3 regions of the Thermophagus sp. OGC60D27 genome follow, and region 1 is predicted to be linked to each of the others. Evidence: riboswitches for the same ligand, from Rfam matches in the RefSeq annotation. Region 1 holds a riboswitch; each other region holds the start of a gene.

Region 1 (5,317 bases):
CACGCGCACCATTAATTTTATTGACCACATCTGCGCTGTGGGCAGCAATTCGACTGGCAATGACGCCATTTCGAACATCTTCGGCGTTGGGAAGACATAGGTGTTCGGCCGGCGTGACATAGCAAAGGAAGTCGGCACCATGTATAGCCGCTACCGTCCCGCCGATGGCTCCAACAATATGGTCATATCCCGGGGCCGAATCGGTGGTTAACGGTCCCAAAACATAAAAGGGCGCCTCATGACAAACTCTCTTCATCAGCTTCATGTTCATCTCTATCTGGTCGAGCGGCATATGTCCCGGTCCTTCTACCATGACCTGAACGCCTTGTTCTCTGGCGCGGTCAACAAGCTCGCCCAGTACCAGCAGCTCGGCAATCTGGCCACGGTCGGTAGCGTCGGACCCGGCACCGGGACGAAGGCCGTCACCAAGGCTAATGGTGACATCATGTTTTTGACAAATATCCAGGATTCGGTCGTATTGTTCGTATAACGGATTTTCTTTTTTATTTTCCAACATCCATCGTTTAAGTATGGCCCCGCCACGGCTAACGATGCCGCATACTCTCTTGTCGTTGTTTAGAAAGGATACGGAGGCTTGCGTCACACCGCAATGCAAGGTCATAAAGTCCACACCGGCCTCGGCCTGAAATTCTATTTCGCGGAAAAGTTCTTCCGGCGTCAAATCAGCTATGCTTTTCCCTTGGGCCAACAATCGTGTGGCAACGCTGTATATGGGGACAGTACCTACCATTACCGGAGATGCTTTCAATATTTTGTTTAGGATAAGTTTTAGATTGCCCCCGGTTGAGAGGTCCATGATGGCATGGGCGCCATATTTAACGGCAATATCGAGTTTTTTAAGTTCTTCGGAAAGGTTACAGTGTTTTTCCGATGTGCCCAGGTTGGCATTTATTTTGGTCGTCAGTCCGGCACCAATACCATGGGGTTCAAAATGGTGATGGTGGTTCTTGGGTATGACGATTCTTCCTTCGGCTATCTCGTTGCAAAGCCATTGAGGATCTACCTTTTCGCGCGCAGCTACAATTTTCATTTCCGGGGTTATTTTGCCTGCACGGGCATAGTGGATTTGTGTGGTCATGGAATTAGTTTTTGAATTTGTTTCAAATTTGTTTCAAAGTCGGTGGTTTGCATAAAGTGACGAACCATGGCAATGTTTTGGGCACCTGCAGCAATTACCTGCCCAATGTTTTCAGGGAAAATACCCCCAATGGCAACCACCGGAACGTCAGATATTGCAAGCACCTGTTCCAATTGGTTTGTGCCTACGGGCGGGTCAGGTTTTGCTTTGGCATTGGTGGGAAATATCGGTCCAAAACCAATATAGTCCGGTTCTTGGGCTAGCGCTTGCCTTGCCTGTTCCAGGGAATGGGTGGATAGACCAATCTTCATGGGGCCTACAATTTTTCTGGCTTCGGAAACAGGCAAATCATCCTGTCCCAGATGCAGATAGTCGGCCTGACAAAGCAGGGCAATGTCGGGACGATCATTGATGACCAGACTGGTAGTGGTTCCACGGGTTATGGCTCTTAAATCACGGGCAATTTTCAGAAGCTCCCGGTCGCTCATCTCTTTTTCCCTTAGTTGCAACATGGCAACCTGGTTTTGTACGCATATTTCGGCAATGGTCGTATGCGGTAGCATCGGTTTGGTTAAAATCACATAAACACCATAATTTTTCATCCGTATAAAATTTATCTAAGTTATTGGCCGGATGAAACTCGCATGACCTAAAGTTTATACATGTTCTTATTGTTGCAAATCTTCTTGGTCATGGTCGTTTCATTGGATTTATTTATTTGGATTGCCAATTCACACCGACGATGTAAAATGAGATGATTGGGGAGATTGGATGGTCAGGGTGGTTGAGAAAGCGACATAAATTGGGGTATTTATATATAAACAAGAAGTTTACAATATTTAAAAGCAGCCATCTCCCCAATCAAAAATTACCATATTCTTAAGTGTTAAAAAAGTCAATCATTAACCAAAAACTAGTGACTAAACACTAATCACTAACCGCTAATGACTATTGATTATCAACTTTTACCCGTTGACTTTTTCCGGAACTTTAGATTCTTCAGAAAGTCTTTGAGCTATTAATTCTGCTACTTTTTGTCCGGAAAGGAGCATACCCCCGAATATGGGCCCCATACGATAGCTGCCGCTGGTTCCGTTGGCGGCCATTCCGCAAACAAAAAGGCCGGGAAATACTTCTTTGGTGTTTTCGATGGTTGTTTTTTCGGCTTCTTCTACCGCCAGCGAACGTTCTCCCATGACTTGTCCCGAAGGGGTATTTAACTGGATATCGTTTTTGCGGGCTACGGTATGCACTATTTCACAGTCGTGGCCTGTTCCGTCGATTACGGCGTTGGCCATAATAATCAAAGGGTCTACATGAAGCCCTTCGCGATGTACCGGCGCCCAGTTGACAACCAATCCACTCACTTTATTATTGTGAAATACCACATCTTCTATGGATGTGCAATTAAAGATGCGGGCACCGGTACGGGTGGCATGATAGGTGAGGGCAGAGGTGGCATGTACCGAGTCCACTGTATAGTAATCATCTTTGTATGGATTGCTTTCGATGCCGAGTTCTTCAAGGATGGGCAGAGCCTCTTTTTGCACAATTATTTCGTTAAACATCATGGCACCGCCCCACATGCCTCCACCGGGGGCTAGCTTACGTTCAAAAACAGCCACTTTTTTGCCTGCTTTTGATAATTAATAAGCGGCAATAAGTCCCGACGGCCCACCGCCGGCAATGGCCACATCAACGGCCAGATTCTCTTTTAATTTGTTGAAGTAGGAATCGATGATTCCTGCTGATACCATTTGTTCCATAGTTTTATGATTATTAAAGGATTAATCAAAAATCTATGGAGTGCGGTACTGATAAAGGTGAGCATACGATAAAATCTTTTCCCTTCGCAGGCATTATCCTGATCAGGTTCAATGGGTATGATCTCAGCCTGTTAAGTAAGGCACCCCGTAAATTGGATTTCAAAAATAGATAATATATTGTTAAACTGCAAAAATGTGCTTCTTTTTCTTTTCTGTTCTTGGTGCAATTTCTTCAAATTCAGGCATCTTTTTTACAACCTGTCCTACTATTATCAATAGCGGTGTTTCTTGTAAAAGCGGATGTTGACATAATTGGTCGAGTTGCGATATTACTACTTTTGATTGAGGATTGGAAACATTACTTATGAGTGCAACCGGGGTATTTTTATTCCATCCTTTTTTTATCAGTATGTTGGAAATTTCGCATTGTTGTCGTGCTCCCATATAAAAGACCAGAGTACTGGCCTGGGGTAATTCCCGTTCGGCAATGTTATGTCCTACACAAAATGCTACGGAAGAACCTATCTCCCGATGGGTTAATGGAATTCCATATTGAGCTGCGGCAGCAAAAGCACTGGTTATCCCCGGCACAATTTTCACATCAATATTGTTTTCGGCCAGAAATTGAAGTTCTTCTCCGGCCCGACCAAAAATAAGAGGGTCGCCCCCTTTTAGTCGCACCACCTTTTTCCCGCTCAAGGCGGCTGATACCAGTAGCTGGTTGATTTCTACCTGTTGAATATGGTGTTGTCCACATCGTTTCCCCACGGCTATTTTACGGGCCGGATAGTGTTCCAGAAACCTGGAATCGACCAGTGCATCATGAAAAATAATATCCGCCGCCAAAAGGTAGCGATGGGTTTTCAGCGTCATTAATTCCGGATCACCGGGACCAAAACCGGCCAGAATGACTTTGGGAACGAATGGTTTCTGCGAACGATCCCTGTTTTTTTCTCCGTTAAGAGATGTCTTTTCCAATGATAGATAACCTGTTAAGTCGGGCCCGGAGTTTTTTTTTATGTTTTCCCGAATCATGATCGACTGTTTCACGTTTTTCCCATTTGATCCGACGGCTATTGTTAGATCCTCCTCCTGGTAAACGGCAGGAGAAATGAAATCACTGAGGCGGGGATTATCTGCCAGATTCACAAGAATGTTACGGGCATGGCAGTGTTCGCGAATTATTTCATTGGTATGTCGGTTGTCGGTGCATGCATATACCATGAAAAAATCATCCAGGTCGGAAGGATCATAGCTTTTATGGATGATATGTATGTTGTCGATTTCCAGAAAGGCAGGATCGATTTTTATTCCGATGACTGTAATGGATACATTGAAACGTCGCAAACTTCTGACTTTCGACAGGGCAGCTTTGCCGGCACCCACTATTAATAGTTTTTTGCCGGTTACATTTACCGATATGGGCAAGAATTCTTGTTGTTGATGCTTGAAGTTGTTCATGGCTCTTGGTTTTATGTTTTTGATGATTGAGTATGGCTTTTGGAGGGTGGAGAAAAATTCAAATACATTTTTATTATACTATTGAATCAAAAAAATGATGATGTGTAATAAAACCAGCAAGGGGTATCTGCATTTCTTTGAAATGATTTTCCCCTTTGCATTCATCTGTCTGAAAGAGATTGGATTGTTGGTTTTAATCTGATTCTAAATGTGAATCACCTTTTAATAAACATAGACTATTCACTTCCTTTCTTTCGGTTTGATCAATGTCTGAAATCTTTTCCCTGAACCGTTTCGGAAACATATTTTTTTCTAATTACGAAATCGCCAAAGCTTTCATGGGAATTTCTATTTTGGGCATAATCGGCAATTAGGGGTCGAAGTGTTTCAATAATTTCTTTTTCCGTAAGCGTTTCCCGATACAAAGTATTTAATCTCGTTCCCTGTTTGTTGCCCCCCAAATAGAGGTTGTAATGGCCTATTGATTTGCCGATCAGTCCTATCTCGGCCAGGTAAGGCCGCCCGCAACCGTTGGGGCATCCGGTCATACGAATGACGATCTCTTCTTTCAAAAGATCATATTCTTGCAGAATGGTTTCTATCTTCCCGATCAGTGTCGGTAGATACCTTTCGGCTTCGGCGAATGCCAATCCGCAGGTGTTTAAGGCCACACAGGCGATGGAATTCTGTCTCAATCCGGAAAGCGTGGCCGGCCATACGCCATATTTTTTGAGGATGCGCGCCACCTTTTCTTTTTGAGAGGTATTCGCAATAATCAGGTTTTGATTTCCGGTTAGAATAAATTGGGCATCGTCAATGTTTTCAGCAACTTTTCGCAGAGCTGTTTTCAAGAGGAGAGAGGGGGTGTCCTTCACTCTTCCTCCTTCCACAAAAAGGTTGAGGCTCCATTTGCCGTCGATACCCTGTTTCCATCCGTAGCGGTCGCCATTGCGGGTGAAACGATAGGGGCGGGGCGCTTCAAGAGCAAAAC
Region 2 (5,317 bases), on a different contig from region 1:
TTTCTGCCAGATCCTTGTTACCCTGATCGAACAGGATTTGGGCGACACGGTAACGAGCTTCAGCACCTTCGGGTGAACTGGTATTCTTTTTCAAGATTTGGAATTCTGCCAGTGCCAACTCCTTTTCACCCAGTTCCAGAAGGGCTTCCGCCTTTCGGAAACGGGCTTCCCGCTCCACTTCCGGAGAAGTTTTGGGGTCGGCCAATATCCGTTCGGCCAGTCGGGCAACATTTTGAAGTCGTTCGCCCAGATAAACCTGACAGCGCATCTGACCGATTAGAGCCTCCCTTCTTAGATCCTCCTCATCGGCTTCATTCTCCAGACGCTCATAATAACCGAGGGCTTCACTATAGCGCTCTTGTTGAAAACTGATACGTGCAATACTCACCAATGCATCTTCCATAAAAATGTTTCCGGGTCGACTAACCACAAATTCAAAGGAGCGACGTGCATTTTCCAAATCCTGATTGCGATATTGACAATCTGCTTTATAAAAGTGAGCATTAACCACAAACCGTCCGTTAGGATAGTTGCGCAGGTAGGCTTCGAATTGATTTATGGCCTGCAAGCACTTGTCCTGCATATAAAGTTTTTCTGCGGTAATATAGGACAAGGAATCTTCCTGCCGTTTGTCGATACTTGCAAAGCCTCCCACCTGACGGGTATAGTTGATATATCCATCGGCATCATTTCGATCCAGATAGATGTTTTTAATTCCCAGCAAAGCATCTTCTGCCTCCGGGGTACCGGGGAACTCATTCACCACACGTTTGTAAAAGGCCAGCGACTGATCCAGATCTCCACTATTGTAATAAACCAGTCCCAGCTGCAACATGGCCTTTTTGGAAAAGTTGGAACGAGGATACTCCTCCTTTAACTTCTTGTACATTCTGATGGCTGTAGGTAAATCATTCAGTGCCACATAAGATCGTCCCATTTCGTAATACGCATCATCCACATAGGACGATTGTGGAAAACGATTCACCAGCTGTTGCAGTTGTTCAATCTTGCCACGGTGGTTTTTCACCAATCCAAGCGCAAAAGCCTTCTGATACAATGCGTAATCGGCCGAAGCCCCCGGCACATTGGCAGCCGCATCGTAATAATGGATGGCCCGATCAAAATCACGTTGCATATAAAAGCAATCCCCAATGCGATTTAGGGCATCTCCAAGCATTGGTGATTGGCGACTGCCCATCAGATTCTCATATTTTCTGAACCAGGAAGCTGCCTGAGAATAATTCTTTTGCTTAAACCAGGCATACCCGATATTATAGTGGGCGGTTTTAAACTCATCCAAAGAATAAGACCCGGGCGTATGGATAAAAATATCATAATTCTCGATGGCTTTATCGAATTTTTCCAAACGATAGTATGCTTCCCCAAGCCAATATCTGGCTTTCACCTTCAAATCACGATTGTACTCACCATATTTCAGACTGTATTGCAACATATCGACGGTTTCATCGAAGCGCAAATTGGTAAACAACTCAAGGCCACGATGATAAGCAATTCGTTGGAGCGCCCGGTAATTGTCTGCCGTTTTGTTTTTCACCTTCTCAAGAGCCTCAAGAGCTTGCTGGTAATTTCTTGTGGTCAGAAGCGCCTGTCCTAAATATTGCCAGGCTTCATCCAAATAGGTACTGTTGGGAAACCGGTCAATAAACTCCATGAAGCTGTCGATAATCTCATTAAAAGGAGAGAAGGACAGTTCGTAGTTTAATTTGATATAATTAAACATGGCCTCTTCGGTAATCACTTTATCGAATTCATATTCCGAAGCAGCCCCGAAAGCGGTGCGAGCCCTCTCTTTTTCATTAATCTTTAAATAACAATCGCCCAAATGGTAATAGGCATTCTGAGCCAGGGCATCTTTTTCAAGGGTAGTCTGGGTTAACGCTTCTGCTGCCTCCTCATACTTTTTCAAGTGGTACAGACTTATTCCCAAATGGTACAGATCCTGCCGGGGGGGGGCCTCGGTCAGACTAACGGACATGGAAAGATATTTAGCAGCATTCTCATAATCCGAAAGCGCATACCATGCATTCCCCACCACACGTGCCATATCGGCCTTTCTGACACCTTCTGCCTCTTCAATCAGCGGCATCCCATAATCAATCGCCTTTTTATACGCTCCCTGCAAATAATGGATCTGTGCAATATAGAAAGGAACCTCGTCTCCAAATCCGGGTTCATCTTTCAGTTGTTCAAAAATTTTCAATGCCGAATTATAATTGCCCTGCTCATACTGGATATGGGCATAATAGAAATTAGCGGCGCCCCACCATTGACCTTCCACATTGCGAATTTCTGAAAAGGCCGGAAGCGCCTGATCATACTCTCCTTCCATAAAATGGCAATAGCCCGACTTGAACCTAAAGTCGTAACGGGTATCCCGATTCAGTTTACGGGCCTCTACATATCTGTAATTTCGTAATGCTTTGCGATACTTTCCCGCCTCATAGTCCAGATCCCCCAAACGTTTATAAACATAGGGCCGCATTCCGCTTTCGGGAAAATCAACAAGGAAAGACTCCAGAAGATCCTGAGCATCCTCATTCTTTAAGTGAGAGGAGGCCATGGCCAAATAATAGGCCGATTCAGCTCTCAAATTGCTCTGTCCTGGGCTAAACATCTCCTGTATGTCGGCAAACATACTTCGTGCTATTCCATACCTACCGTTACGGTAATGTTCCAGAGCTTCGTTAAACAGACGATCAGGTTGTCGACTGTCATACGATTGTTGAGCTGTTGAAAAATGGCCGCCAATAATAACCAACAGCAATAGCCAAAGTATACGAAGATTTGTCATGATATTCCAAAATATTGATGTAATCGTAATTTTGAGCCATCGGCTCAATGTGAGTGATTCTATTTTTGTCCTGATCAGACTATTTCAAACAACGAAAATAGAGAAAATTTGGTGTATTTCCAGATAATTTATTATTTAAAGCGAACTTGAGAAAAATAGACGGAAAATAATTAGCCACACCCCTAATAATAAACTTTGTGCTGTTATGGTATTTTCTACTTCATTGGAAATCTTAAAGTAAAGATTAAAATACAATAAAACCTGTACGGTCGATTGAGTCGTTTGCTTGCAGTCGACTCAGTCGTTTGCTTGCAGTCGACTCAGTCGTTTGCTTGCAGTCGACTCAGTCGTTTGCCTGCAGTCGACTCAGTCGTTTGCCTGCAGTCGACTCAATCGTCTGTATAATCTCCATGGAGTCGACTGAAGAAGCCCAAAGCCCATAGCTTCCGACACCAAAACAAAATAATTTAAGATCGCGTTCTCTTTTTTTAATTAAATGTTTCTATATTTGCCGCCACGGGGTGCCCAAATAGGAGGCTGAGATCACACCCATTGAACCTGATACGGGTAATGCCGGCGCAGGGAAATGAGCGCTCTCCTTTTATTTTTCATCCCCAAATTTTCATAGCACACAGAAACGCAAAGGATAAAGATGGGCAAGGTTTATTGTGCAACATAAAACCAACCAAACACAAAAAAATATAATCAAAACAAGCCCTTCTACCTTTTCATTTCTGCCTTAAATTCAACTACAATGGGGTGCCAATAAAAATGGCTGAGATCATACCCTTTGAACCTGACCGGGTAATGCCGGTAAGGGAATGTATGATATCTTCAAAAGCTTTCCCATTGCAGTTTATGGTTTAATTGTTAAACATTAACTGCTTTGTTATGCAAAAATTAATGCTTTTAGTGGGGCTGATCTTCCTTTCGGCCCAGACGTTTTCACAAAGAATGTTACAGGGTATCGTTTACTCTGAGAATCAGGAACCCCTTGCCGGGGCATCCGTAGTGATGAATCCGGGAAACCATGGAACCGTTACCGACCGTGATGGACATTTTCAATTTTCGGGCATCACATCCCCCACCGTCCAAATCCGAGTTTCCTTTATGGGTTACGAAACCTGGCAAGCAATGGTGGATCCGGGAAAAACCAAACACCTGAAGATCACCCTGAAAGCTGCATCCCACTTGACGGAGGAGGTGGTGGTAAGGGCCTATCGTGCCGGTCATCAAACACCGGTGGCACATACCGATCTGGCAGGTGAGGCCCTCAGGGGCGCCGGGGTGGGAAATGACATTCCGTCACTTCTGAAATTAACCCCATCGCTGGTCTCCACCTCCGAAAGTGGCATCGGGCTGGGGTCTACCAACCTCAGAATACGCGGGACCGATCCTACCCGCATTAATGTAACCATGAATGGGGTGCCTCTGAACGACTCGGAAAGTCAAGCTGTCTTTTGGGCCAACATGCCCGATTTCGCCAATTCGGTAGAAAACGTTCAGATACAACGGGGGGTGGGAACCTCCACTCAAGGGTCTGCAGCCTTCGGGGCTTCCATAAACTTTCAGACCACCACGAGCGATCCCCGGGCTTACGCCGAAATAACGTCAACTGCCGGCTCTTTCAATACTTTTAAAAACAGCATTCGCTTTGGCACAGGACTTATTAATGAAAAATTTTCTTTTGAAGGGCGCTATTCACGTCTAAAAAGTGACGGATACATCAAAAACGCTTTCTCGGATCATCAGTCGCTCTACCTGGGTGGCACCATGCATTTCGACAACAGCTTTTTAAAGATGATAATCCTTCATGGTGACCAACAAACAGGTATCAGCTGGTGGGGCGTTCCGCAGGAAATGCTGGAAACCGACCGGCGATATAATCCTGCCGGCGTCTATACCGATGAGTTGGGCAATGAACAGTACTATGACGACCAAACCGACAATTACAAACAGACACATGCCCAATTATTTTACAGTTGGGCAGCAGGGCAACAGTTGCATCTCACCGCAGCGCTTCACTACACCCGTGGCGAAGGTTTTTATGAACAGTATAAAGAAAAGGATTCTTTAAATCATTACGGGATATCACCCATTCAAATCTCTGCTCAAACCATTGAGACCAGTGACTTGATACGCCGGAAATGGATGGAAAATGACTTTTACGGCGCAACGCTTTCGGGCGATTTAAAATTATCAAGTCAGTCCAGCCTGACCTTTGGTGGGGGATGGAACCGATATGACGGCGATCATTTCGGGCGGATCATCTGGATGCGCTATGCCGGAATCACCGAGAAAGATTACGAGTGGTACTTCAACAACGGCACGAAAACCGAACACAACCTGTTTACCAAGTTTGACTGGGAAGCTTCCCCACTCCTTCGGCTCTTTTTGGACATGCAATACCGTGGCATCAACTATGATATGTCAGGAATGGACGACGACCTGCGGTCACTGGATCAGGAACATGATTTCCAATTCTTTAATCCCAAAGTTGGGTTT
Region 3 (5,317 bases), 110 kb from region 1:
AAGGCGAGACGCCTCGGGCCGAAGAGAAAATGATGAGTGCCGAAGAGGTAGCCCGTCATCTGGCCCATGCCATCCGCAAACGAAAGAGAACCCTCGTTCTGACCTTTGTGGAAGGAAAACTAACGGTGTTCCTAAGCAAATGGTGGCCTTCGTTGATCGAAAAGTTATCGTATCACCACATGGCAAAAGAACCGGACTCTCCCTTTAAGTAAGCACTCACATGGCCGGGTCGAAATCATGCATCTGCAATGGTTTTACCCGTTTTTTCGGCACCCTGCTCCTACAATGGGCAGGATATAGGTGCCTGTTTGTTTATTTCCAAAAGAAAAAAGAATTCACCATATTGCAATAATCATGTTAAAGCATACAACAAAACTGAGAGTGCGCTACGGCGAAACCGACCAGATGGGGATTGTCAACAATGCAGTCTATTCGGCCTATTTTGAGGTGGGACGTACCGAAATGTTCCGGCACCTGGGACTTCCCTACAGCGAAATAGAAAAGCAAGGGATTATGCTGCCGCTTTCCGAACTGCATGTTAAGTTTTTGCGGTCGGCCCGTTACGACGATGAACTGACCATCGAGACCTACGTGGAAGATTTTCCCACATCCAGGATTCGGTTTCAATACAATATATATAATCAATCGGGACAATTGTTGGTAAAGGGTGAAACCGTACTGGCTTTTTTGGATGCCCAAACACGACGACCAACGCGCATTCCGCCGTTTCTGGCCGATAAAATTGCCCCTTTCTTTAAAACGCATGGGCACTAAGGCCTGCCCCGGGCATTCACGATGCCGTGACGGGAGGGCCCTTAATCGTTTCCCTACAAACAGAGTAACACCATGAAAACAGATCATTTTCAATACTACGTAGAGCAGTTTGCCGACCTACGCATTCTTCGTTATCCCGTAACCGGATTTGAGGAGCTGTCGCTGCAACAAAAGAAACTCATCTACTATTTATCGCAGGCGGCCATTGAAGGCCGGGATATTCTGTTTGACCAGAACTATAAGCATAATCTCACCATTCGCCGAACACTGGAAGCCATCTACCAACACTATACCGGCGACCGCTCATCGGAAGATTTTCGCGAGTTGGTGGTCTATCTTAAGCGGGTGTGGTTTTCCAATGGTATTCATCATCACTACTCCACCCTGAAAATAACGCCGACGTTTGGTGAAGCATTTTTCCAACAAGCGGTCAAAAGCATTCCTGCCGAATTGTTGCCTTTAAAAAAAGGGGAAACCGTTGACGACTTGCTAAAAACGCTCATTCCTGTGTTGTTCGATCCCGAGGTAGATGCCAAACGGGTTAATCAGGAAAACGACTCAGATCTGATTGCCACCTCTGCCAACAACTATTACAGCGGTGTATCGCAAAAAGAAGCGGAGGCTTATTATGCTTCCCTTAAGGCGTCGGATGGCCGGGAGCCCCTATCTCACGGGTTAAACACGCAACTGGTAAAAGAAGGAAGACAACTTAAAGAAAAAGTCTGGAAAATAGGCGGCATGTATTCGCCCGCCATAGAGAAGATTGTGGGATGGCTCCAAAAAGCCTTGACGGTAACCGAAAACCACCAACAGAAAAAGGTGATCTCGCTGTTAATCGACTTTTACAAAACAGGGGATCTCAAGATATTTAATGACTACAATATAGCATGGCTGTCCGATCAGGATTCGCAGGTGGATTTCATTAACGGATTCATTGAGACCTATGGGGATCCTCTGGGATTGAAAGGGAGCTGGGAAAGCGTGGTTAACTTTAAAAACCGTGAAGCCACCCGCCGCACCGAAATCATCAGTGCCAATGCCCAGTGGTTCGAAGATCATTCACCCGTCGATCCCCGCTTCAAAAAGAAAAAGGTTCGGGGCGTTACCGCCAAAGTGATCAACGTCGCCATGCTGGGGGGCGATTGCTTTCCTCATACGCCCATCGGCATCAATCTCCCCAATGCCGACTGGATTCGGAAAGAGTATGGTTCCAAGTCGGTCACCATTGAAAATATCACCTATGCCTACGATCAGGCATCCAAAGGAACAGGTTTTCTGGAAGAGTTTTGTTATTCCCGGGAAGAGATTGACAGATATAATCAATATGGTTTTATCTCGGGCAACCTGCATACCGACCTTCATGAATGTTTGGGACATGGTTCCGGGCAGTTATTGGAAGGTGTCTCGGGCAATGAATTAAAGGCTTATGGCGCCGTAATAGAAGAAGCGCGTGCCGATCTGTTTGCCCTTTATTATATGGCCGATAAGAAAGTGGTGGAACTGAATCTACTGCCCGACCGGGAGGCTTATAAAGCCGAATACGACAACTATATCCGCAACGGACTGATGACTCAGCTAACACGTATCAACCCCGGCGAGGATATTGAAGAAGCCCATATGCGCAATCGCCAGCTTATTGCCGCCTGGTGCTACGAAAAAGGAAAAACGGAGAAGGTGATAGAAAAGAAAATGAAAGATGGCAAAACCTTTTTCATCATCAATGATTATGACGCCTTGCGGCATCTGTTTGCCACCTTACTGTCAGAAATTCAACGCGTCAAGTCGGAAGGCGACTTTGAAACAGCTCGCCATCTGGTAGAAACCTATGGGGTGAAGGTGGATAAGCAACTTCATAAAGAAGTTTTGAACCGCTACCAAAAACTGAACCTTGCCCCCTATAGTGGCTTTGTCAACCCGCGATTCCGTACCGTAACGGATGATAAAGGCAATATTACCGATATCATTCCGGATTATGGCGAGAAATATGATGAACAGATGATGCGATACGCCGGAGAACATTCCTGGTTATAGAAAAAATGTTACATTTGTAACGAAACACTGTTAGGGGTGCTCCACCTTGAGTGGGGCTGAGAACAGACCCTTAAACCTGATATGTGTAATAACAGCGTAGGGAAACAGTCGTTTGAATGAGATACCACATACCATTTAGGACATAGTAGATCATTTAAAGCTGTTTTGCCTCGTGCAGAACAGCTTTTTTTTTAACCCCAAAATATTAAGTGAAATGATTACACCACAAATTACAGGAGACCTTCTTCGTAAGGTGCGGGCCACCTCGCCCCTGGTTCACAACATTACCAATTTCGTGGTCATGAACAATACAGCCAATGCCTTGCTGTCGGTAGGTGCCAGTCCGGTGATGGCCCACGCCCCGGAAGAGATGGCGTCCATGGCCGGCATCGCCTCTGCCCTGGTTTTGAACATTGGAACCCTGAGCCGGCAATGGGTAGAAGGAATGCTATTAGCCGGCAAAACGGCCAGGGAACGAAAAATACCTATTGTACTGGATCCTGTGGGAGCTGGCGCCACCTCTTTTCGGACCGAGACCTGTCATCAATTGATCAGAGCCTGTAATCCGACCATCATTCGTGGTAACGCTTCTGAAATTATGGCTCTCATCAGCAGTGATGTACGCACCAAAGGGGTCGACAGCACCGAATCTTCGGACGTGGCACTTCGCATGGCCAAGACATTGGCTCGCGAAACGGGGGCGGTGATAAGCATCAGCGGGAAAACCGACTACATCACCGACGGAACCCATGTTATTCAAATTCAAAACCACATTCCCCTCATGCCCAAAGTGACAGGGATGGGATGCACGGCCTCGGCATTAACAGGGGCTTTTGCTGCGGTCAGTGACAATGCCCTGACCGGTGCCGCATCGGCCATGGCCATCATGGCGGTAGCCGGGGAAAAAGCGGAATCGATGGCGGCAGGGCCTGGCTCTTTTCAGATGCACTTTTTGGATGCTCTGTACGCTCTGAATCAAGAGGACCTTAACCAATCCTTAAAGCTATGAGAACCTCTTTTGATTTGCGTCTCTATCTGGTAACAGACAGAGACCTATCGTTGGGACGGCCCCTGGCAGAGGTGGTGGAAAATGCACTTAAAGGGGGTGTCACCATGGTACAGTTAAGGGAAAAGGAGGCTACTACCCGTGAATTTATACAGGAAGTGATGAGCGTTAAGAAAATATTGCAACGCCATAAGCTTCCGCTGATCGTCAACGACCGGGTGGATATAGCGCTGGCCACCGATGCCGATGGGGTGCATCTGGGACAAAACGATATGCCCTGGCAGATGGCTCGTCAGATGTTGGGGCCGGATAAGATTATTGGTTTATCCGTCGAATCGATGGATCAACTGGAAGAGGCCAACCGGGCCGATATCGATTATATTGGTATAAGTCCGGTGTTTACCACGCCCACCAAAAAAGAACTGGAGAAAGGTTTGGGGTTGCAGGGAACGGCTGACATAGCCCGGCATTCCTCACATCCTTCGGTGGCCATTGGGGGCATCCATCAAGGGAATGCCCACGAGGTGATGGCCACTGGTGTGGAGGGGCTTTCGGTGGTTTCGGCCATTTGTTCGGCCAGAGATCCCCATACTGCCGCCCAAGAGCTCTTAAAACAGATCGATCGAGGACGGAAAAGAAAATAGAAGGGTGTTTCTGATTCCCGGTTTCGGATTTTAGGTTTCGAGGTTCCGGGTTTTGGGAGGCAGGTATAATCGATTGCAAAAATCACTATACCCTACATATCAAACATCTATCCCACAACCCCGGAAACAGATACACTTAACACCAAAGATTGTCCACAATAGCAAGGTATAATTCTTTGTCATACGAATTCTACCATACCAATAACTGAGATAAAAAACATACCAATGAAAAAACATAAAACCGCACTAACAATAGCCGGTAGTGACAGTGGAGGTGGCGCCGGCATTCAGGCCGATTTAAAGACCTTTTCTGCCTGTGGGTGCTACGGCATGTCGGTCATAACAGCCATTACAGCACAAAATACCGAAGGGGTAACAGACATATTTCCGGTGAGGATCGCCACGATTGAAAAACAGATCGATGCCGTGCTCACCGATATCGGTGCTGATGCCGTAAAAGTGGGAATGCTCCATTCGGTCGAGGTGATACGACTGGTAGCAAAAAAGATAAAGCAATATGAAGTAAAAAGACTGGTGATAGATCCTGTCATGGTAGCCACCTCGGGCGACAAACTGTTGCAGGAGGAAGCCATCGAAGCGCTGAAAGAGGAGCTGCTGCCGCTGGCCACCATCATCACGCCCAATATTCCTGAGGCATCGATCCTTTCGGGAGAGAAGATTACGGCACAATCAGAATTGCCCGATGCAGCCCGCAGCCTTTCCTGTAACCAATCTGTTTCGGTGATGCTCAAGGCCGGTCATCTGAGCGATGAAACGCTCATGGACGTCTTGTATGATGCAGAAAAGGATGAAATTGTCACATTCCCTTCAAAGCGAATCACGACGATGAATACGCACGGAA

The links. A riboswitch is a leader RNA that binds a small molecule or an ion and turns the genes downstream of it on or off. The one in region 1 is predicted to bind thiamine pyrophosphate.
Region 2: it holds a riboswitch for thiamine pyrophosphate, as region 1 does, so the genes downstream of both, ACT29H_RS11675 (TonB-dependent receptor) here and ACT29H_RS08800 (sulfide-dependent adenosine diphosphate thiazole synthase) in region 1, are expected to answer to the same signal.
Region 3: it holds a riboswitch for thiamine pyrophosphate, as region 1 does, so the genes downstream of both, thiM (hydroxyethylthiazole kinase) here and ACT29H_RS08800 (sulfide-dependent adenosine diphosphate thiazole synthase) in region 1, are expected to answer to the same signal.

Annotation. Positions count from the first base shown of each region.
Region 1 is NZ_JBQTGH010000006.1:107,410-112,726, forward strand. It holds gene thiC (phosphomethylpyrimidine synthase ThiC) at 1-1,099, opposite strand, end outside; gene thiE (thiamine phosphate synthase) at 1,096-1,701, opposite strand; partial or broken gene ACT29H_RS08800 (sulfide-dependent adenosine diphosphate thiazole synthase) at 2,065-2,733, opposite strand; TPP riboswitch at 2,928-3,023, opposite strand; gene cobA (uroporphyrinogen-III C-methyltransferase) at 3,046-4,326, opposite strand; gene ACT29H_RS08810 (NADPH-dependent assimilatory sulfite reductase hemoprotein subunit) at 4,590-5,317, opposite strand, start outside.
Region 2 is NZ_JBQTGH010000008.1:214,239-219,555, forward strand. It holds gene ACT29H_RS11670 (tetratricopeptide repeat protein) at 1-2,812, opposite strand, end outside; TPP riboswitch at 3,320-3,415, shown strand; TPP riboswitch at 3,558-3,650, shown strand; gene ACT29H_RS11675 (TonB-dependent receptor) at 3,704-5,317, shown strand, end outside.
Region 3 is NZ_JBQTGH010000006.1:222,070-227,386, forward strand. It holds gene ACT29H_RS09225 (SDR family oxidoreductase) at 1-212, shown strand, start outside; gene ACT29H_RS09230 (acyl-CoA thioesterase) at 355-774, shown strand; gene ACT29H_RS09235 (dipeptidyl-peptidase 3 family protein) at 847-2,805, shown strand; TPP riboswitch at 2,828-2,925, shown strand; gene thiM (hydroxyethylthiazole kinase) at 3,020-3,814, shown strand; gene thiE (thiamine phosphate synthase) at 3,811-4,455, shown strand; gene thiD (bifunctional hydroxymethylpyrimidine kinase/phosphomethylpyrimidine kinase) at 4,681-5,317, shown strand, end outside.